2 regions of the Paenibacillus taichungensis genome follow, and region 2 is predicted to be linked to the other one. Evidence: predicted binding sites of a transcription regulator. Region 2 holds the regulator's gene; the other holds the start of a gene.
The links. Region 2 encodes LexA, which represses DNA repair genes until DNA is damaged. Its sites were predicted from a motif close to CGAACATATGTTCG; they were not measured.
Positions count from the first base shown of each region.

Region 1: the regulator LexA is predicted to act here: its motif matches at 6,129-6,142, upstream of addB (helicase-exonuclease AddAB subunit AddB).

Region 1 covers NZ_CP194720.1:1,060,097-1,069,896, forward strand. The annotation lists gene ACR1R9_RS04840 (site-2 protease family protein) at 1-263, shown strand, start outside; gene ACR1R9_RS04845 (16S rRNA (uracil(1498)-N(3))-methyltransferase) at 401-1,165, shown strand; gene mtaB (tRNA (N(6)-L-threonylcarbamoyladenosine(37)-C(2))-methylthiotransferase MtaB) at 1,168-2,514, shown strand; gene ACR1R9_RS04855 (NUDIX hydrolase) at 2,626-3,060, shown strand; gene ACR1R9_RS04860 (Na/Pi cotransporter family protein) at 3,114-4,115, opposite strand; gene ACR1R9_RS04865 (class I SAM-dependent rRNA methyltransferase) at 4,633-6,009, shown strand; gene addB (helicase-exonuclease AddAB subunit AddB) at 6,208-9,711, shown strand; gene addA (helicase-exonuclease AddAB subunit AddA) at 9,708-9,800, shown strand, end outside.
Region 2 covers NZ_CP194720.1:1,773,651-1,783,450, forward strand. The annotation lists gene ACR1R9_RS08240 (hypothetical protein) at 1-83, opposite strand, end outside; gene ACR1R9_RS08245 (CatB-related O-acetyltransferase) at 706-1,365, opposite strand; gene ACR1R9_RS08250 (aldehyde dehydrogenase) at 1,916-3,217, shown strand; gene lexA (transcriptional repressor LexA) at 3,330-3,956, opposite strand; gene ACR1R9_RS08260 (LysM peptidoglycan-binding domain-containing protein) at 4,263-4,640, shown strand; gene ACR1R9_RS08265 (DUF896 domain-containing protein) at 4,737-4,946, shown strand; gene ACR1R9_RS08270 (hypothetical protein) at 5,073-5,585, shown strand; gene ACR1R9_RS08275 (HAD family hydrolase) at 5,614-6,420, shown strand; gene ACR1R9_RS08280 (ABC transporter permease) at 6,966-7,928, shown strand; gene ACR1R9_RS08285 (carbohydrate ABC transporter permease) at 7,941-8,810, shown strand; gene ACR1R9_RS08290 (ABC transporter substrate-binding protein) at 8,888-9,800, shown strand, end outside.

The DNA.
Region 1 (9,800 bases), 710 kb from region 2:
CCATATTTAACCTGACGAACTTTTTCCTTTTTCTCTTTAATCTTATTCCGTTACCTCCATTGGACGGATATCGAATTCTGGAGGATATTCTGCCGCCTTCAATCAGCCGCAAACTACAAGGGGTAGAGCAATGGTCCATATTTATTTTCCTGTTGATCCTTGTTATTCCTCCATTGCAAAATGCGACGATTCAACCTTTATATCAATTTGCCCAGAATATGTATCTGGATCTGGCAAGGCTAATCATCGGTTTATATCGTTAGAAACGTATAGTGTATGGGACTGAAATACTGGTCAGAAGGACATAAAAGTTGTATGATCATCTGTGGCGATTGGATTCACGCCGGCCATCAGCGGGGTGAATTCCAGTCATAACAGGATAGAATGGGTGGACAGACTAATGCAGCGTTATTTTGTATCTGCAGAACAGTTTAATGAACATTCCGTGGTCATCACGGGTGATGATGCACGCCATATCGGCAAAGTGATGCGTGGTAAACCTGGAGATAAACTGATTGTCAGTGACGGAAACTCCAAAGAAGCTTTGGTGCAGATTGAAAGCATCGAAGCCCAGCAAGTAACAGCGAATATTGTGGAATCTCTCGAAATGGACCATGAAGCGCGTATACGTGTAACCGTGGCTCAAAGCTTGCCAAAAGGCGATAAGATGGAGACGGTCATTCAAAGATGTACAGAGATCGGAGCGGTTTCCTTTGTTCCTTTCCTGTCTGAGCGTACGATTGTGCAATATGATGCCAAGAAAGAAGGCAAACGGTTGGAGCGGTGGCGGAAAATCGCGAAGGAAGCCGCTGAACAAAGCCATCGGAACCGCATTCCATCCGTCGAGCAGCCACTTTCCTGGAAAGGGCTGCTATCTTCTTTTGAGGGCTACAGTCTGGTATGTTATTGTTATGAAAAGGAAAATGGCAAGCAGTTAAGAGACGCTTTGAAGCCGTTTGTGGAGCAGCTTGCACCTGGTGCGAGTGCAGAAGTGTTGATCGTTGTTGGACCTGAGGGCGGATTCTCGGAGAGGGAAACGATTGAAGCCGATCAGGCGGGTGCTGTATCCGTTGGACTGGGCAAACGCATCTTGCGGGCCGAGACAGCTGGAATGGCGGCGCTAACTTGCGTCTTATATGAATCCGGAGAAATGGGGGGAATGTAATTATGCCATCCGTGGCGTTTTACACCTTAGGCTGCAAAGTTAATTTTTATGATACAGAGGCGATTTGGCAATTGTTCAAAAACGAAGGATACGATCAGGTAGACTTTGACGAACAGACAGCGGATGTATACTTGATTAATACTTGTACAGTAACCAATACCGGCGACAAAAAAAGCCGCCAGATTATCCGTCGTGCCATTCGGCGCAACCCGGATGCGATTGTAGCCGTTACAGGCTGTTATGCGCAAACTTCTCCGGCAGAGATTCTGGACATCCCTGGTGTGGATCTTGTTATCGGTACACAGGATCGGGACAAAATCTTGCCATATGTCAATGAAATTCAGGAATCTCGTCAGCCCGTCAATGCTGTGCGCAATATCATGAAAACGCGGGTATTTGAAGAGATGGACGTACCGGATTTTGCCGATCGTACCCGTGCATTTCTGAAAATTCAGGATGGCTGCAATAACTTCTGTACGTTCTGCATTATTCCGTGGTCACGTGGACTTTCCCGTAGCCGGGAAGCAAATAGCATCATCCAACAGGCTCATCAACTGGTGCACGCCGGGTACAAGGAAATTGTCCTGACAGGCATTCATACTGGTGGATACGGGGATGACATGGAGAATTACGATCTGACAGATCTGCTATGGGACTTGGATAAGGTAGAGGGCCTGGAGCGTATTCGGATCAGTTCGATTGAAGCCAGTCAGATTGATGATCGGATGCTGGATGTGATCAAACGTTCAGACAAACTTGTGCGGCACTTCCACATTCCGCTGCAAGCGGGTGATGATACCGTACTGAAACGTATGCGCCGTAAATATACGACCGAAGAGTTTTACAATAAAATGCTTCGCATTCGGGAAGCGATGCCGGATGTAGCGATTACAACCGACGTTATTGTTGGGTTCCCGGGTGAGACGGATGAGATGTTCCGTAACGGCTACGAGCTGATGAAGAAAATCGGTTTTTCCGAAATGCACGTATTCCCATATTCCAAGCGGACCGGAACACCGGCAGCGCGTATGGAGGATCAGGTGGATGAGGAAGTTAAAAATGCACGCGTGCATGAACTAATTGATCTATCCGAGCAAATGCAACTGGCATACGCCAAACAGTTTGTGGGGCAAGTACTGGATGTCATTCCTGAAGGTGAAGCCAAGGGCTGTGAAGGCAGTGGTAAACTGCACGGTTATAGTGACAATTACATTCAGCTGGTCTTTGATGGTTCCATGGATATGGTAGGCAAAGTATGCCGTGTCAAAGTGACCGAGGCGGGTGTGAATGAAAGCCAGGCTACGCTGGTTCGAGTGTTGGAGGAAAATCTCAAGTCCGCAGCGATGTAATCGAGGCGTCAGAAACAAGGATTTCATTTCCTTGGGGAGCGTACCCGTGGAGATGAGGTCCTTCTTTTTCCAAAAAAAGATAAAGACAATTCCGTAATGGGGGAGAGCAACATGAACAGAAAAGAAATTTCGGCAGGCGGAGTCGTCTACCGCACGGGAGAAGACGGAAAGCTTCAAATTCAACTGATTGTAGATCGCTACGGCAAAACGACTCTCGCCAAGGGCAAAATGGAAGATGGAGAAACGGTGGAACAGACTGCACTACGTGAGATTCTGGAAGAGACAGGCATAGTTGGCCGAATAGTAGAACCCGTCGATATCATCGCCTATACGTATCAGCATGCAGAGCTTGGTCCGGTGGATAAGGAAGTTCATTATTATCTCGTTGAAGCGGAAAGCGGCGACCTGCAGCCTCAGATTGAAGAAATCAAAGGTGTGGATTGGTACACTCCGGAAGAAGCTTGGTCCAGACAGCAGCAAAGTGGATACGATAATAACGATGACATTTTACGTGTGGCACTAAGCAAATTAGGCATTAACGTATAGCTATTTTCTGTTGCGTGACGTATCGCTACTGTTTGTTAAGAGCTTTTTGAGCATCAGGCCACGGGTGACTTCGCCACTGGGGTGGAGACCGGTGGTTTTTTGTGCCAAATCGGCAAGTAACAGAATGGCAAGGCAAGCAGTGAACTGGTGACGTTAAAAAGGGTCTGGGCGTGCGCAATCTGCGCCCCGTTATCCGCTGATAGCCAGGCCGAAGCTGCATGCAGCTGGCCGATCAGCGGCATAAATAGCAGCGCCCCCGCTATGTTTAATACGACATGGGAGGCTGCGACAAATTTGCCCGCGGATGCTCCGCCAGCGGCAGCAATCACGGCGGTGATACAGGTCCCCACGTTCGACCCGATCACAATAGCGATGCCGATCTCCACAGGCAGTACGCCTGTGGCTGCAAGCGTAATCGCCATGCTAATGACAGCTGCGCTGCTATGAATTAGGGCCGTCAGACAGGCACCTGCCAGAAAGCCCCACCACAAGCTGTCTGCTGATCGATCCAGGAACCACTGGAATACACCCATACTACGCAGGGGTACGGCAATGGATTGCATCACTTGAATGCCTGTCATGACGAGGGCAAATCCGGCTGACGCGAGAAAGCTGTATTGCATCGTAAACAGTGTCCGGCGTGTGCGTTCAGGAGCGAACTGATTTCGTTCACCAAGCACAACAAAGACGGCCCAGCCTGTCAGAGACAAGGCAAGCAGAGGCAGGGAAACACGCCCAATCTGCAATCCGACCAACTCGGTGGTCAGGCACGTCCCGATGTTGGTGCCAAGAATAATGCCAAGTGTGCGTCCGTAGGTAATTAATCTGGCGTTCGCCAGTCCAATGGTGAGTACGGTGACGGCAGTACTGCTTTGCAGCAGGGCTGTAGCGCCCGCGCTAAAAGCCATGCCTTTCCAGGGAGCAGAGGTAGCCCGGCCCAGCCATCCAGCCAGCATGGGCCCGGCCATCCGCTGTAAGGCTGTTTCCATCAGCTTCATCCCGCCAAAAAAGATAAGAAGCCCATACAATAGGGGCAGCACAACATCTCTGAACATGAGTTAACATCATTCCTTCCGTGCATATCCTTATTCTCATCCTATGAGTAAATAAGGACAACCATGACAGGCTAACGGAATTCTGGAATCAACAGCGTCTGAAAGACCGAGAAGTTTCCTTAATGGTCACCCAAAATACCGCACCCCCAATCAAAAGATACGGAGATTCTGCAAACGTAGCGGAGGAGGATGGAATTGGAACTGTAGAAGCGAAACGCTTACGGTCATATGGGTTGATCTAAAGATTCACACGATAACGGAGAGGGCAGAAAAAACCTGAAGAAGCGAAGCGCTCGCCTTTATCCCCGGATTTTCCCTTCTGAAAAGGATATCAAAAAAAATCTGGGGATAACAGCGATCGGAAGGTTGTTCTGTCATCGCAGTGGCAAGTGTGGAATTTGAGATTCACCTGTACAACGACGTAACGGTTATCGAAAGTCCAATCCATCCCCGTAGCGGTCACCTTTGCACCAAACCTATCTTTTCAACAACTAACTATGAAAGAAGTGGATCTATCTTGCCATCAGTTACACTGGAACGCAGCCGCAAAAAGCGGCTTGAACATGCACATCCATGGATATATAACAATGAAATTGCCTCTGTTGAAGGAAACCCCGAACCGGGAGATCTGGTCAACGTATTGAATCACCAAGGTCGCTATCTTGCGACGGGATACTATAATCCTGCATCTCAAATCACAGTTCGAGTCGTGGCGTATCAACCTTTGGAGTTTGAACAGATGGACACCGCGTTTTTTGCAGCGCGTTTCCGCGATTGCTTGCGCCACCGGGAGCGTTTTATCCAGGATGGAGAGGCATACCGTCTCGTTTATGGGGAAGCTGATTTCCTGCCAGGACTGATCGTTGACCGTTTTGGCAGCATCCTTGTTGTTCAATTGCTCACACTCGGCATGGACCGTTGCCGCGAAGCGATTGTACAAGCTCTAATTGAAGTGATGCAGCCGGAAGGCATCTATGAACGCAGTGATGTATCCATTCGTGAACTGGAAGGTTTGGAGCAGACGAAGGGACCATTGTACGGGGAGTGCCCTCGTCATGTCACGGTAACGGAGAATGGATTGCTTATTAAGGTGGATATCGTGGAAGGTCAGAAGACAGGGTACTTCTTCGACCAACGCGAGAATCGTGCAGCCATTGAACCACTTATGAAGGGTTGGGGTTATAAGAGTGGTATTACGCTCCAACAGACTGAGCAGGATGGTACGCAGCAGTTGCTTCCTGTGAATAAAAGTGGCAAGGTTGTGACGTTCCCTTATTGGGATGGGGCCACTGTGCTGGAATGTTTCTCCCACACAGGCAGCTTCACATTGAACGCCTGCAAATATGGAGCAAAAAAAGTAACATGTCTTGATATCTCAGAACATGCGATTGAAAGTGCACGTACCAACGTAGAGCTGAACGGTTTTACTGATCGGGTCGAATTTGTCGTTGCGGATGCATTCCAATACTTGCGTGAACAGGTGAAAGGCCTAGATGAGCGTAACGTACGTGCACGTGCTGGTGAACAGAAAGTGGATACGTCCAAAGCGCTTGCAGCCGGTGGTAAAACATTTGATGTGGTTATCCTCGATCCACCAGCCTTTGCCAAAACGAAATCAGCAGTCAAAGGCGCATGCCGTGGATATAAGGATATCAATCTCCAAGGAATGAAGCTGGTGAATGAGGGTGGGTATTTAGTAACGGCAAGCTGTTCATACCACATGCGTCCGGATCTCTTCCTAGAAACTATTGCGGATGCAGCCGAAGATGCAGGCAAAGTACTGCGTCTGATCGACTGGAAAGCAGCCGGTAAGGATCACCCGCAAATTTTGGGCGTAGACGAAGGTCATTACCTGAAATTTTCCATCTTCGAAGTACGCAGCAAAAAGAATTAATTGAGCGCGATTTCATTTTAAGATCGAATATACATTTACGCAAAGAGTCCACTGTTTTCATAAGCTGTGGGCTCTTTGCTATGCTCGTGGAGAAGCTTTCTGTAATTGCCGGATAGTGGCAAACGTATGTTCCGAACCAAGTCAGATATGTTATACTGGGAATTAAAATCTTGTTCGTGATGGTTTGGAGGATTAAACATGTCCGTACGCTTTGTTATTGGCCGGGCAGGCAGCGGTAAGAGTGCGCTGATTACCCGGGAAATCACATCCCTGCTTCATAAGGAACCACAAGGTAAACCACTGATTCTTCTGGTCCCGGAACAGAGTTCGTTTCGAACTGAACAGTCACTGGTATCTTCAGGGGCTATTAAAGGTACCATGCGTGCTGAAGTGCTTGGTTTTCGCCGATTGGCCTATCGGGTAATGCAGGAGGCAGGTGGTTCTGCACGTATTCCCATTGGGGCTGAAGGCAAAAAAATGCTGCTCTACAAAGTGCTTCAGCGTCGAAAGGAAGAATTGAAGTTGTTTGGAGCATCAGGCAGCCAGCTGGGATTTATAGGAGACTTAAATGATTTATACAGTGAGTTTAAACGTTATGAACTTGACCCCACTTCACTTGAAGAAGGACTTTCCGCATGGAATACTTCCTCTTCTGCACCGATTCTGGGAGACAAGCTGCATGACTTGCTACTTATATACCGTGATTATGAAAAGGAATTAACCGAACTATATATCGATGATGAAGACACGTTGACTGAACTGACAGAGCGGTTGCCGGAGAGCACGTTGCTGCAAGATGCACAGATCTGGATCGATGGATTTCAGGGATTTACTCCGCAGGAAATGAGTGTCATTGGAAGATTGATGCTGCAAGCTTCTTCCGTCACAATTGCATTGACGTTGGATCGTGCTTACGACCACGGCGCACTTCCAGCAGAACTGGAGCTGTTCCATCCCACAGCGAGTGCATATGCACGTCTCAAAGGTATGGCTGAGGATCTGGGTGTTTTTAATGAGACAACCGTGCTTCAACCGGAAGTTTTGCCGAGATATGAGGGCAGTCCTGGACTGGCGCATTTGGAGGCTGGCTTTGATCGCAGAGTTCGCTGGAAGAGCGAGGGGCGTGATGCAGGTGTCCGACTGTACGTCGCTGAGAACCGCCGGACTGAGATGGAAGGAGCACTTCGTGAGATGCGTCGTCTGGCGCAAGATGAAGGTGCGCGTTATCGAGATATGGCAGTGCTTGTTCGTCAGTTGGATACATATGCCGACATTGCTGAGCCCCTATTCAGGGACTATGGCGTGCCTGTCTTTCTGGATCGGAGAAGAAATGAACTACATCATCCATTAGCGGAATTTATTCGTTCAGCACTCGATATCGTTCGCCGTCGCTGGCGTTATGAGGATGTATTTCGCTGTGTGAAAACGGATCTGCTGCTTCCACGGGGCGGTTCCATTACACGTGAAGATATGGACCAGCTCGAAAATTATATATTAGCTTGCGGAATTCACGGATACCGCTGGACAGATGGCAAGCCATGGAAGTATGTACCCAGCCTGTCCTTGGAAGACAACGATCAGGATGTCCGCAGCAGGGGCCGGGAGCAGATGCTGTCCTTAATGGAAAAATGCCGTACAGTGATTGTTGATCCACTGGGTGCTTTTGAGAAACGAATGAGCAAGGCAAAGACAGCTAAAGACCAATGTGCGGCGCTTTACAGATTACTGGAAGATGCTGAGATTCCTTGGAAGCTGGATCAGATGTCTGCAGAAGCCAAAGCCCAGGGTGATCCGGAACGTTCGAGAGAGCATCGTCAAATGTGGGGTGCCGTTCTAGATCTATTAGATCAGATGGTTGATATGATGGGGGCCGAACGGCTGGATATCGATCTATTTGCTGGGCTGATGGAGACCGGATTAACCGAACTGAAGCTGGGACTTGTTCCTCCAGCGCTTGATCAAGTGTTGGTTGGATCGATGGATCGTACACGTCTTCAGGGTATCAAGTACGTATTTATTCTGGGTGCAGTAGATGGTGAACTGCCTGCTGTGCCTCAGGATGATGGTGTATTAACTGAGCAGGAACGGCTGTTATTGACAGAGAGAGGACTGGGGCTTGGGCCGGGAGCAACAAGACAAATGCTGGATGAACGCTTTCTGATCTATACCGCCCTGACAGCGGCGAGCAAGCAGTTATGGCTGAGTTATCCTGTTGCAGATGATGAAGGGAAAACATTACTGCCCTCGGAAATTGTACGACATGTACGGAAGATGTTCGGTCTGCATGAGCAGCCATTGCTTGCCCAGCCGCCGGTTACGGATGCTGAAGAGATACACTGGTCTTATGTTAACCATCCTGGTCAGAGCCTCTCTTATCTCATCGGACAATTGCGCAGATGGCGCCGTGGAGAAGATATTCCTGAAATGTGGTGGGCGATCTATAACTGGCATGTCTCTCGGGAGACGAGCAGACCTCAGCTGAAACAATTGCTTGGATCGGTCTTTTATCGCAATCGGGCGTTACCTCTACGTACGGCTACTAGCCGTAGATTATATGGCACAGAGGTAAGGACCAGTGTCTCCAGGATGGAGCGTTTTGTGGCGTGTGCGTTCTCCCATTTTGCATCCCACGGGCTACGCTTGAAAGAGCGCCAGCTGTACCGCTTGCAAGCCCCTGATATTGGACAATTGTTCCATGCAGCCTTGAGTCAGCTTGCCATACGTTTGCGTGAGCAGAATCGTAGTTGGGGCAGTCTGTCTCCAGATGAATGTCGGAAGGAAGCGGAGCACACCGTGGAGCAGATTGCACCACAGTTGCAGGGAGAGATTTTGCTTAGTACCAAACGGTATGGTTACATCTTCCGGAAGCTGAAGGATATCGTTAGCAGGGCGTCCGTTATTCTGGGTGAACAGTCCAGACGGGGAAGCTTTGAACCGATTGGGTTGGAGCTTGATTTTGGGCCAGGTAAACCCCTGCCACCCCTTCGTTTTGAATTGGAAAATGGCTGTGTGATGGAGATCGTGGGTCGGATCGACCGTGTGGATGTGGCTGAAGGAGAGAATGGCCTGCTGCTGCGGGTCATTGATTACAAATCGAGCCAGACCGATCTCAAGTTGCATGAGGTGTATTATGGCTTGTCATTACAGATGCTCACGTACCTGGAGGTACTGCTTAGTGCTGCCGAGGAGTGGCTTGGAGAATCGGCTATGCCTGGAGGAACACTCTATTTCCATGTGCATAATCCGTTGCTTCAATCGGCGAATGGCATGACTTCTGAGCAGGCAGGACAAGAACTACTGAAACGGTTTAAAATGAAGGGCTTGTTACTCGCGGACCGGGATGCGATCGCTCAAATGGACAATACCTTGGACAAAGGCTATTCGGCCATTATTCCGGTTGCGCTTAAGGCAGATGGCAGTTTTTATAGCAGCGCTGCTGTAGCTACGCCAGAACAATGGGATACCTTGCTTGCTTCAGTTCGCAGTAATATTCGTGAGATTGGCACCCGGATTACGGACGGGGATGTGGCGATTGAACCTTACCGTATCCAGCAGGAGGTTGCATGCACCTTCTGTCCGTACAAGCCAGTCTGTCAATTTGATGAAAATATCGAAGGCAATGAATATAATCTGTTGTCTAAACCGGGCAAACAGCAAATCTGGGACATGCTGTCTCATGACAAAGGAGGGGAAACATCATGACGATTATGCCAAAACCGGAGGGAAGCTTCTGGAGTGATGACCAATGGAGTGCCATCTCACAGAGTGGGGAAGACATTCTGGTTGCTGCT
Region 2 (9,800 bases):
GTATAAGCACTTACAGAAGATAAAGGGATAAACACAGACAAAATAAGCGTGAAAATTAATAGTAGATTGATCTTTCTTTTCATTGGTTCTTATTTCCTCCTCAGGGTTAATTAAGAATTAATATTACAAAAATTAACAAAGGTTGTCTAAACAATAAATCCTACATATTCAATTAAATATGTAAAAGTGAATGGATATTTTTTCGTTACCCAGAACACCGCGAAGCATACTTGGTGCAAGAAGGACTACAAAGGAGACGGGGCAAGCTGATAATTGATAGAACTCCAAGGGATTACTCAAGTAGCTCAGTTTTTTCCTTCTATTATATAGGGTTGTTTCGGACATATGATTTGCGATCCATCGGAGCTGTACTAACGGTTAATTTGAAGTTTAGGGGACGTCCCCCAACTCGTCCCCCAAACATCCCCCAAGTCGTGAAAAGCTATGATTTGATTATATACGAACGTTAGTTCCTATTAAATGTCGTATATAGCGCATATATATTGAAAGAAACAATAATATGAAGGGATCGTACATAAACCGTACACAAGTCCACCAATGGGAACGCGATCAATATATCACGTTGTACTAATAGCTGAATCCCTTGGCGCTTTAGCGCTGAGGGGTTTTTCTTTTTTGTTTTGGCGGGAGATATAAAAAAGCTAGGTAGAATAATATTCTACCTAGCTTTATATCTATAGGAACTCAGTCCTTAATTTCTGATAAGTAGTGCTCATATAACTCGTCAATTGAAGAACTAGAAAGTAAGTGAGTGACTGCTTCAATTGATTCTCTTTTCCAATCAAACCAGCGCATTTCTTTTAACTTCATGATTTCTTCTTCTGAGAAACGCTTTCTAACTTCTTTTGCAGGATTGCCACCAACTATAGTGTAAGGGGCGACATCTTTTGTTACAACTGAGCCTGCTGCAACAATCGCACCTTCACCAATGGTAACACCAGGCATAATCATTGCATTCATGCCGATCCATGCATCGCTTTCTATAATGGTATCTCTCTTGGGTGAGAAGGAATGGCTAATTTGATCAGCGAACGGATAAACAGTGATCCACTCCGCATGATGATTGTTATTTCCTCCCATAAGAATAACGACACCGGCTGCGATACATACATAATTACCAATAATCAATCGATCTATTTGCCATCCAAATTCCTCAATGGGGTTGAATAAGCTCCTGGATTTGTCATCTCCCCATAAATATCTCACGCATCCGTCTTCAAAAGATGAATTGTTATCATAATAACCGGAGTAATAAGAGTAATCGCCGACTTCGATTAATGGATTGGTTACAATATCCTTTAAATACTTAATTTCAGACCAGTGATTAAATTGATTTATATTCATTTTAGTTTCCTCGCTTCTAAGTTTTATTTCTGAGTAACTTAGAAGCGTGATGCGGTAGCCACATTCTTTAGTTTTTTTAGACGACGAATCATCTGAATCATCCTTCCTTAAGATATGAGGGCGATTATAACAATGACCTCCTTTTTTGTCAATCCTATTCTAATAAAGAGATGTCAGTGGGGATCCTCCCTCAAAGTGTATATAATGAAGAAAAAATTCAGTGAGAGAAAATATAGACAGAACACGTGCCCATCATTTGGAAGGAAGGATACATCATGTTTGACTAAAACGGGGACGGGAATAAAAATGTAAAGAGGAAGCTGGCATTCGTAGCATAAAATATTGGCATATTAGTGTTGAGGCTTTTTATGTAGTCAATAAGAAATAGAATGGTTAATTAAGATATGATCATATCGTTGAAGCGAGAGTATGTTTAAATTGTTTGCTCTGTATTTACAGTATCTATATGTTGATAGTTTCATATAATTGCGTTATAATTCATTTGTGTTTTTAGAAATTAAATTTTGAACAATTAATTGGAGATGTTAATATGGAACAAGAGAAGCAACTGGTTGCCGCACAGCGGACATTTTTTTATACAGGACAAACGAAGTCTATTGAGTACCGTATTCATGCTCTTCAGCAATTGAGACAGGGAATTGAGAAGTATCAGCAACGTATTCTTGACGCACTTCGTGTGGATCTAAATAAATCTGAAACAGAGGCTTATGGCTCTGAGATTCGGATCGTGTTGGTTGAACTGGATTTTGCATTGGAACATTTGGAGGAATGGGCTACACCAAAACCTGTACCTACAAATTCTGCTATACCCGATGGCACAAGCTTCATTTATCCTGAACCTTATGGAGTTGCTCTTATTATTGCACCATGGAACTATCCGTTCCAACTGGCTTTCGGCCCTCTAATTGGAGCCATTGCTGCGGGTAACTGTGCCATTATAAAACCGTCAGAATTAACCCCAGCCGTGTCACGTCTAACTTATGATTTGATCCATGAGATATTTCCTAGTGAGTACATGGCAGTTATGGAAGGGGAAGTTGAGACGAGTACGGCATTGTTGAAAGAAAAGTTTGATTATATTTTCTTTACAGGCAGTACAGGTGTTGGTCGCATTGTTATGAAGGCAGCTGCTGAGCATTTGACTCCAGTTACGTTAGAACTAGGCGGTAAAAGTCCGGTCATTGTTCATCAGGATGCGGATGTGAAGCTGGCGGCTCAGCGCATTGTCCGCGGTAAATTCCTGAATGCTGGGCAAACCTGTGTTGCTCCGGATTATTTGCTTGTACACGAGCACGTACATGACAAATTACTTGAATTGATCGCTGCAGAAATTCAGGATAAATTTGGAGATGACGTGATGAAAAATGCTGATTTTCCGCACATTGTCAATGCACGTAACTTTGATCGTTTATCCGTTTTGCTCCAAGATGGCAAGGCAATAATCGGTGGGCGTTCTGAACGTGATCAGCTGCTCATTGAACCAACAGTTCTCGGGGAATTGGATTGGAAATCCCCAGTGATGCAAGAAGAGATCTTTGGTCCAATTCTTCCTGTATTTAAGTATACCGACCTCGACCCCATGCTAGATGAGATTGTTCGTCGTCCAAAACCACTGGCATTATATCTCTTCACTCAGGATGAGGATCTGCAGAATCAGGTTCTGAATCAAGTTTCTTTTGGTGGTGGTTGTATTAATGATACCTTGTCTCATATGACATCACATTATCTCCCGTTTGGCGGCGTAGGGGAAAGTGGAATGGGTTCTTACCATGGTCAACAGAGTTTTGAAGTGTTCTCTCATCATAAAAGCATTCTTAAACGCAGCGAATAATCGACTAACGTAGAACAATATATATTGTATAAGAAAAAAGAGGTTGTCCCGTTGAACGGGACAACCTCTTTAAGTATCTTATTGTGAGACTTCTGTACAACTAGAATACATATTAATGAATATCACGGAAAAGGCCGATGACTTTGCCCAGGATGCTAACGTGTTTCAAACGCAACGGTTCAAAAGTCGAATTTTCCGGTTGAAGACGAATATGATCTTTCTCTTTGTAGAACGTTTTTACCGTTGCTTCATCGTCTTCAGTCATGGCTACTACGATATCGCCGTTATCTGCAGTTTGCTGCTGACGTACGATAACATAGTCTCCGTTAACAATGCCTGCTTCTACCATACTGTCTCCTACGACAGAAAGCATGAATACTTTCTGTTCGCCTACATAATGCGTGGGAAGAGGGAAGTAATCTTCGATATTTTCTGTTGCTGTGATCGGAACCCCTGCAGTAACTTTACCCACGACAGGAATGCGAGCAACGCTGTGAGCAAACTGATGTGAATGCTCTGACTCTTCCTGGCTGAGAAGTTCAATGGCTCTTGGTTTGGTTGGGTCACGTCTAATCAGACCTTTCTTCTCCAAACGATCCAGATGTCCATGTACTGTAGAGCTGGAAGCCAATCCAACGGCTTCACCAATTTCGCGTACGGAAGGAGGATACCCCTTCAACCGGACTTCATTGCGTATAAACTCCAGAATAGCCTGTTGCCTGCTGGATATCTTCGACATACCGTATCAACCCCATTTTATTAACGTTTGGGAAAATTATAACATAGAACCTCCGTTCGTACAAACATAAGTTCTAAATAAAATGCCATAAAATCAATGTTTTTTTGCGAATTAAGATGAAAATTTTCTTTTGGTCTAATCAAATACTGCAAATGACAGTTCCCTTTTCAATAGAAGAAAGATATTGGAATGTAGGATGCAACAAAAAAAAGCGAACAATTGTTCTAAAAAGTTATTGTACAAAACAAGTGTTCGTGTTATATTGATTTCAACGGATAGGAACAAACGTTTGGAGGTCGATATTTAATGAGATATTCTACTTATCAAAGCATTTACGAACCGGTGCGTTCAGAAGTGGTTGAAACTAACATAAGGAATTTTAAGAAGGTTTTTGCAAAAGGTAATGTCCCAACTTGGGTCTTGAAATTAATAATCGTAAGCTTAATTATACTGGTTGGATGCAGTACAGTACTCACTGTGTTCGCTGGCAATGAGAAAGATTTATTGCCTGGAGGGAAGATGGCAGTTTCACAAGGAGATACACTATGGAGTATATCATTAGATCACAAACCTGAAACAATGGATACACGTGTATATATAGAAGCAATTAAGAAAGTGAATCAACTTCAGTCAACTTCAATACAAGTGGGGCAAGTCTTAATACTGCCTCAATTCACAGAATAAGACTGCATATCCACACGCACTAATGCATGTCAGCTTGACAAGCTGCCCTTATCATGTCAAAGTTAATAAGACTTTGTATTTTTGGAGGGGACAAGCTTGGATATAGATAGTCTGGTAGCACGTATTAATGAATTGGCCCGTAAGCAAAAATCCACTGGACTGACAGAGGAAGAGCTCGCAGAGCGTGCCAAGCTTAGAGAAATCTATTTGAATAACATTCGAAGCAATTTCAGACAGCAACTGGATTCGATTGAAATTGTAGATGATGAGAACGATCAAGGCCACCAAGGCAAACTCAAACATTAAGGAAACCTAATGATATCAATATGATATTTAGGTTTCTTCCTGTTATCTAGAGGTTGCAAATTATAGGGGGAAATGTTGGTTTGCAGTTATGTAAGCCGATACAAAGAACATCTAAGGGGGATTCTCATGTCGCGTTCGTTCGAGAGAACGGTTCGGAAAAATTCTAAGCAGTTGAATCAGCAACGCAAAAAAAGCGGTAAACCGATTTCCGGTACACCAGGTGAGGACGTATTTAAAGGACGCAGCCTTCTGTTTCCTATTTTTCTGATCGGACTAGCATTCCTGTACCTCTTTATGAGTACATTTCTTGTCAAAGCTCCGATGACCACTTGGGACTGGGTGACCATGTTGCTGTACGTATTTTTGGCAGTCATCTTCATGCTCCGTCGCCCTTATGTCAAAATAGGAAGTAATCGGATTTTGACGACAAAAGGGAACCGCGAGCGTTCAATTGGAGTCGATGATATCGTGAAATTCAGAATTGAGCCAGGTACGGTTGTAATTGAGCATAATGCACGAGGTAAGAGATGGGTATTTACCAAACTACTTAATCGTTATGATACCGATGCAATCACTGAACGTCTTCTGAAATTCGCCAAAGCACATCAGATCACCGTGGAAACATACGAGAAAAAGTAATTATTGCATAAAGGGGAAGATGACCGAAATGGCGTTAAAAGCGATTTTGTTCGACCTAGATGATACTTTACTGTGGGATGAGCGCAGTGTTCGAGAAGCCTTCCATGAGACTTGCCTGATTGCAGCTCAAGAGACGGGTATTAAACCCGAAGACCTTGAAGAGGCTGTTCGTAATGAGGCACGTAATCTGTATGAATCTTATGAAACTTTTTCGTTTACCAAAATGATAGGGATTAACCCGTTTGAAGGTCTTTGGGCTAACTTCACAGGTGGCGATCAGCCGGAGTTTCGCCAGTTGGAGCAACTTGCACCCGCATATCGTAAAGAGTCATGGCGTCGCGGCTTGTTAAAATTGGGTGTTGATCGTGAAGATCTGGCGGAACGACTTGCCTCACAATTTGGGGCTGAGCGGAGATCAAGACCCCATGTCTATGAAGAAACGATGGAAACATTGAGTCATCTGCAAGGGAAGTTTAAGCTTTTGCTTTTAACCAACGGCTGTCCTGCTTTACAACAAGAGAAACTTGATGGCGTTCCTGAATTGGCTCCTTTATTCGATGAAATTATTATCTCGGGTACGTTCGGTAAAGGAAAACCTGATCCTTCGATCTTCGAACACGCATTGAGTAAGCTGGGAGTTCAACCTGAGGAAAGTATGATGGTTGGAGATAAGCTTACAACTGATATCCGTGGAGCGTTGTCTGCAGGTATTCAATCTGTTTGGATTAACCGCGAGAATAAAGAGAACACCGAATCGTATGTGCCTGACCATCAAATCAAGCATTTATCCGAATTGGAACGAATCATTGCTAAATTCTCAATAAGTGCATCATAAATCGTATTTTTAGTGCACTACTCAAACATTGTTAGGTTTTGTGAGATGTATTTTATCCATAAAACCTAACAATGTTTTTTTGTTTTGGGACAGTTTGAACTATACCATAATAACAAAATATAATTTTTTTTACTAAAAGTTATTGAAATTAAAGAACTACTGATTTAGAATATAACTAACATACTAGTATGACTAGTATGCGAATGAATACAGCGAATATCTGTTGACTTACTTGAATGAAGTGGAAGCGGGAGTTATTCGCTATAATTTTCACATCTTTTGTAAGCGCTTTACATAATCGAAGTAAACTATCTAGTTCTGGAAAGGCAACATGAAGTGGTTAGTAAGAAAATAAGGGGAAGCATCTTGACCGAAATGTGCCTCTAGTGATTTTCAAAATTGATATCGCTTACATTGGTTTGGTTTATTCTGCAGGTGGGGGTGAAGTGCATCTGATTACTTGTCTTCTACAAAAAGAAGAGATGATAAGCATTGATCGAAAACGCTTTTATTTTATTAAGCTAAGGATCGGAGTGAAATAACATATGGAGTCGGAAACCGCTAAAACCACGCTAACGATGACATCTTTACGTAAAGAAAGCAGGTTGAGAACTATTACAGCTCTGCTTCGCAAAGATTGGCAGCTGTACTCACTGTTAATTCTTCCAATTATCTATCTTATTATTTTCAAATATGGGCCCATGCTCGGTAACGTAATCGCATTTAGACGATTTGTACCGGGAGGCAGTATTTTTGGAGAGACGTGGGTTGGATTCAGGTATTTTCAGATGTTCATTCAAGACCCAACCTTTTGGAAAGTATTTGGGAACACACTTATGCTCGGTGGACTTGCGTTACTTTTCACCTTCCCAGTTCCGATCATTTTTGCATTGCTGCTGAATGAGGTGAAAAGCAAACGTTTCAAAAAGTTTGTGCAGACCGCATCGTATCTTCCGCACTTCTTGTCCATCGTTATCGTTGCCGGAATGATTCTGCAATTAACGGCAGTTAATGGCTCTATTAACGGAATGGTATCATTCTTTACTGGAGACAGCATTCCTTTCATGCAACGTGCGGAATGGTTCAGAACAATCTATATCACCTCTGAGGTTTGGCAAGGTATGGGGTGGGGAGCCATTCTATATTTGGCTGCATTAACAACAATTGATGATTCTTTGTATGAGGCTGCGCGGATCGATGGTGCGAACCGTTGGAAGCAAACCCTCCATATAACCATACCAGGCATTTTGCCAACGATCGTTACATTGCTGATTTTGAACATGGGTAATTTCCTTGCGGTTGGATTTGAGAAAATCTTGCTCCTTTACAATCCGCTGATCTACGAGACATCTGACGTGATTTCTACTTATCTGTACCGGGTAGGTTTGCAGTCCAGCAATTTTAGCTATGCTACCGCCATTGGTTTGTTCGAATCCATTATTGGACTGATCCTGGTATTCTCGGTTAATGCCATTTCACGCAGACTGACACAACGAAGCTTGTGGTAAAGGAGGAGCAATATGCTGGAATCAAAATCATACAAAGTATTTAAAGTTTTCAATGCCATCTTTTTGCTGCTTGTGGTATTCATCACGCTCTATCCGTTTCTGAATGTCGTGGCCCAGTCTTTCAGCAGCGAGGCTTATATCAATTCAGGCAAGGTAAGCATTATCCCAAGAGGATTTAATGTGGAAACCTACAAGACCATCTCTCGTGATAGCATGTTCTGGACCAACTACAAAAACACAATTATATATACCGTTGTAGGTACTTTGATTTCCATGTTCATGACGACCATTTTCGCTTATGCCTTATCCAAGAAAAGATTAATGGGACGAAAATTTTTGACGATGTTCGCCGTATTCACGATGTTTTTCAGTGGCGGCTTGATTCCTAACTATGTCCTGATAAACTCTCTGGGCTTCAATAACACGATGTGGGCATTGGTTGTGCCTGGGGCAATCAGCATTTATAACATGTTAATTATGAAATCATTTTTCGAAAACATGCCTGAAGAGCTTGAGGAAGCGGCAGCTATTGACGGTTTGAATACGTATGGCATTTTGTTGCGGATCATTCTACCGCTGAGTAAAGCGGTCATGGCAACGATGGTTCTATTTTACGCTGTGGGACATTGGAATTCCTGGTTTCCTGCCTTCCTGTATCTCGACAAAAAGGAACTGTTTCCCGTTACGATCTACTTGCGCAACATGATTGCAGGTGCAACGGGCGGTGCTTCGGCTGGTGCTTCAGCGGATAATCTGACTCAAATTTCTGCAAACATCAAATCGGTCACGATGGTACTCACCATTTTGCCTATTTTAACGATTTATCCATTTGTTCAAAGATACTTTGTAACCGGTATCATGTTGGGATCTGTTAAACAGTAAAACAGTAATCCTAGCCCAATATAGTTCAACATCTTGATTGTAAGGCCAATCTAAACCACATGCAGGGGGAGAATTGAATGAAACAGAGACCACGTAAGCTGGTAGGCAAGATGGTATTGGCAACAATGATGAGTGTCGTTCTGGCAGCATGTAGCAGCGGAGCTGGTGGAGACAAAGTCGAACCAGAATCCAAGGGAGCCATGGAGTCCTATGGTGTAGGGGAGATCTTCAAAGCGGCTGAACCATTTAATCTATCTATTCTGTACAGTGACCAGCCAGCATACCCGTATAAAAAGGATTGGCTCCTGTTCCAAAAAATCACGGAAAAAACCGGAGTCACGCTGGAGCCTACCATCGTTCCGATGAGTGACTATTCCCAGAAAAGATCCCTTCTGATCAGCTCTGGAGATGCCCCACTGGTTATTCCGAAAACCTATCCGGGTGAAGAATCTGCTTTTGTATCCTCTGGTGCAATTTTGCCAGTGAGTGATTATGTTGATTTGATGCCAAATTTCAAAGATAAGATTGAGAAATGGGGACTTCAGGATGAACTTGAGGGTCTTCGACAAGAGGATGGGAAATATTATGTACTCCCAGGTTTACATGAAGAGGTTTGGCCGGACTATACCCTTATTGTGAGAACTGATATTTTTGAGAAAAATAACATTGCCATTCCAAAGACATGGGATGAATTGTATGATGCAGCCAAAAAGCTAAAAGAAATCTATCCAGATTCCGTTCCGTTTTCAGATCGTTTCCAATTTAACAGTACATTGAATATTGCTGCTACCAGTTTTGGAACGAAAGCTGGATGGGGATTTGGCAATGGTTTAACGTATAAAGAAGATCAGGATGAATTTGTATATACTTCGACTACGCCGGAATACAAGGAAATGTTAACTTACTTTAACAAGCTTGTATCGGAGGGGCTGCTGGATAAAGAAAGCTTCACTCAGGACGATGACCAGGCTATTCAAAAGTTTGTTTCTG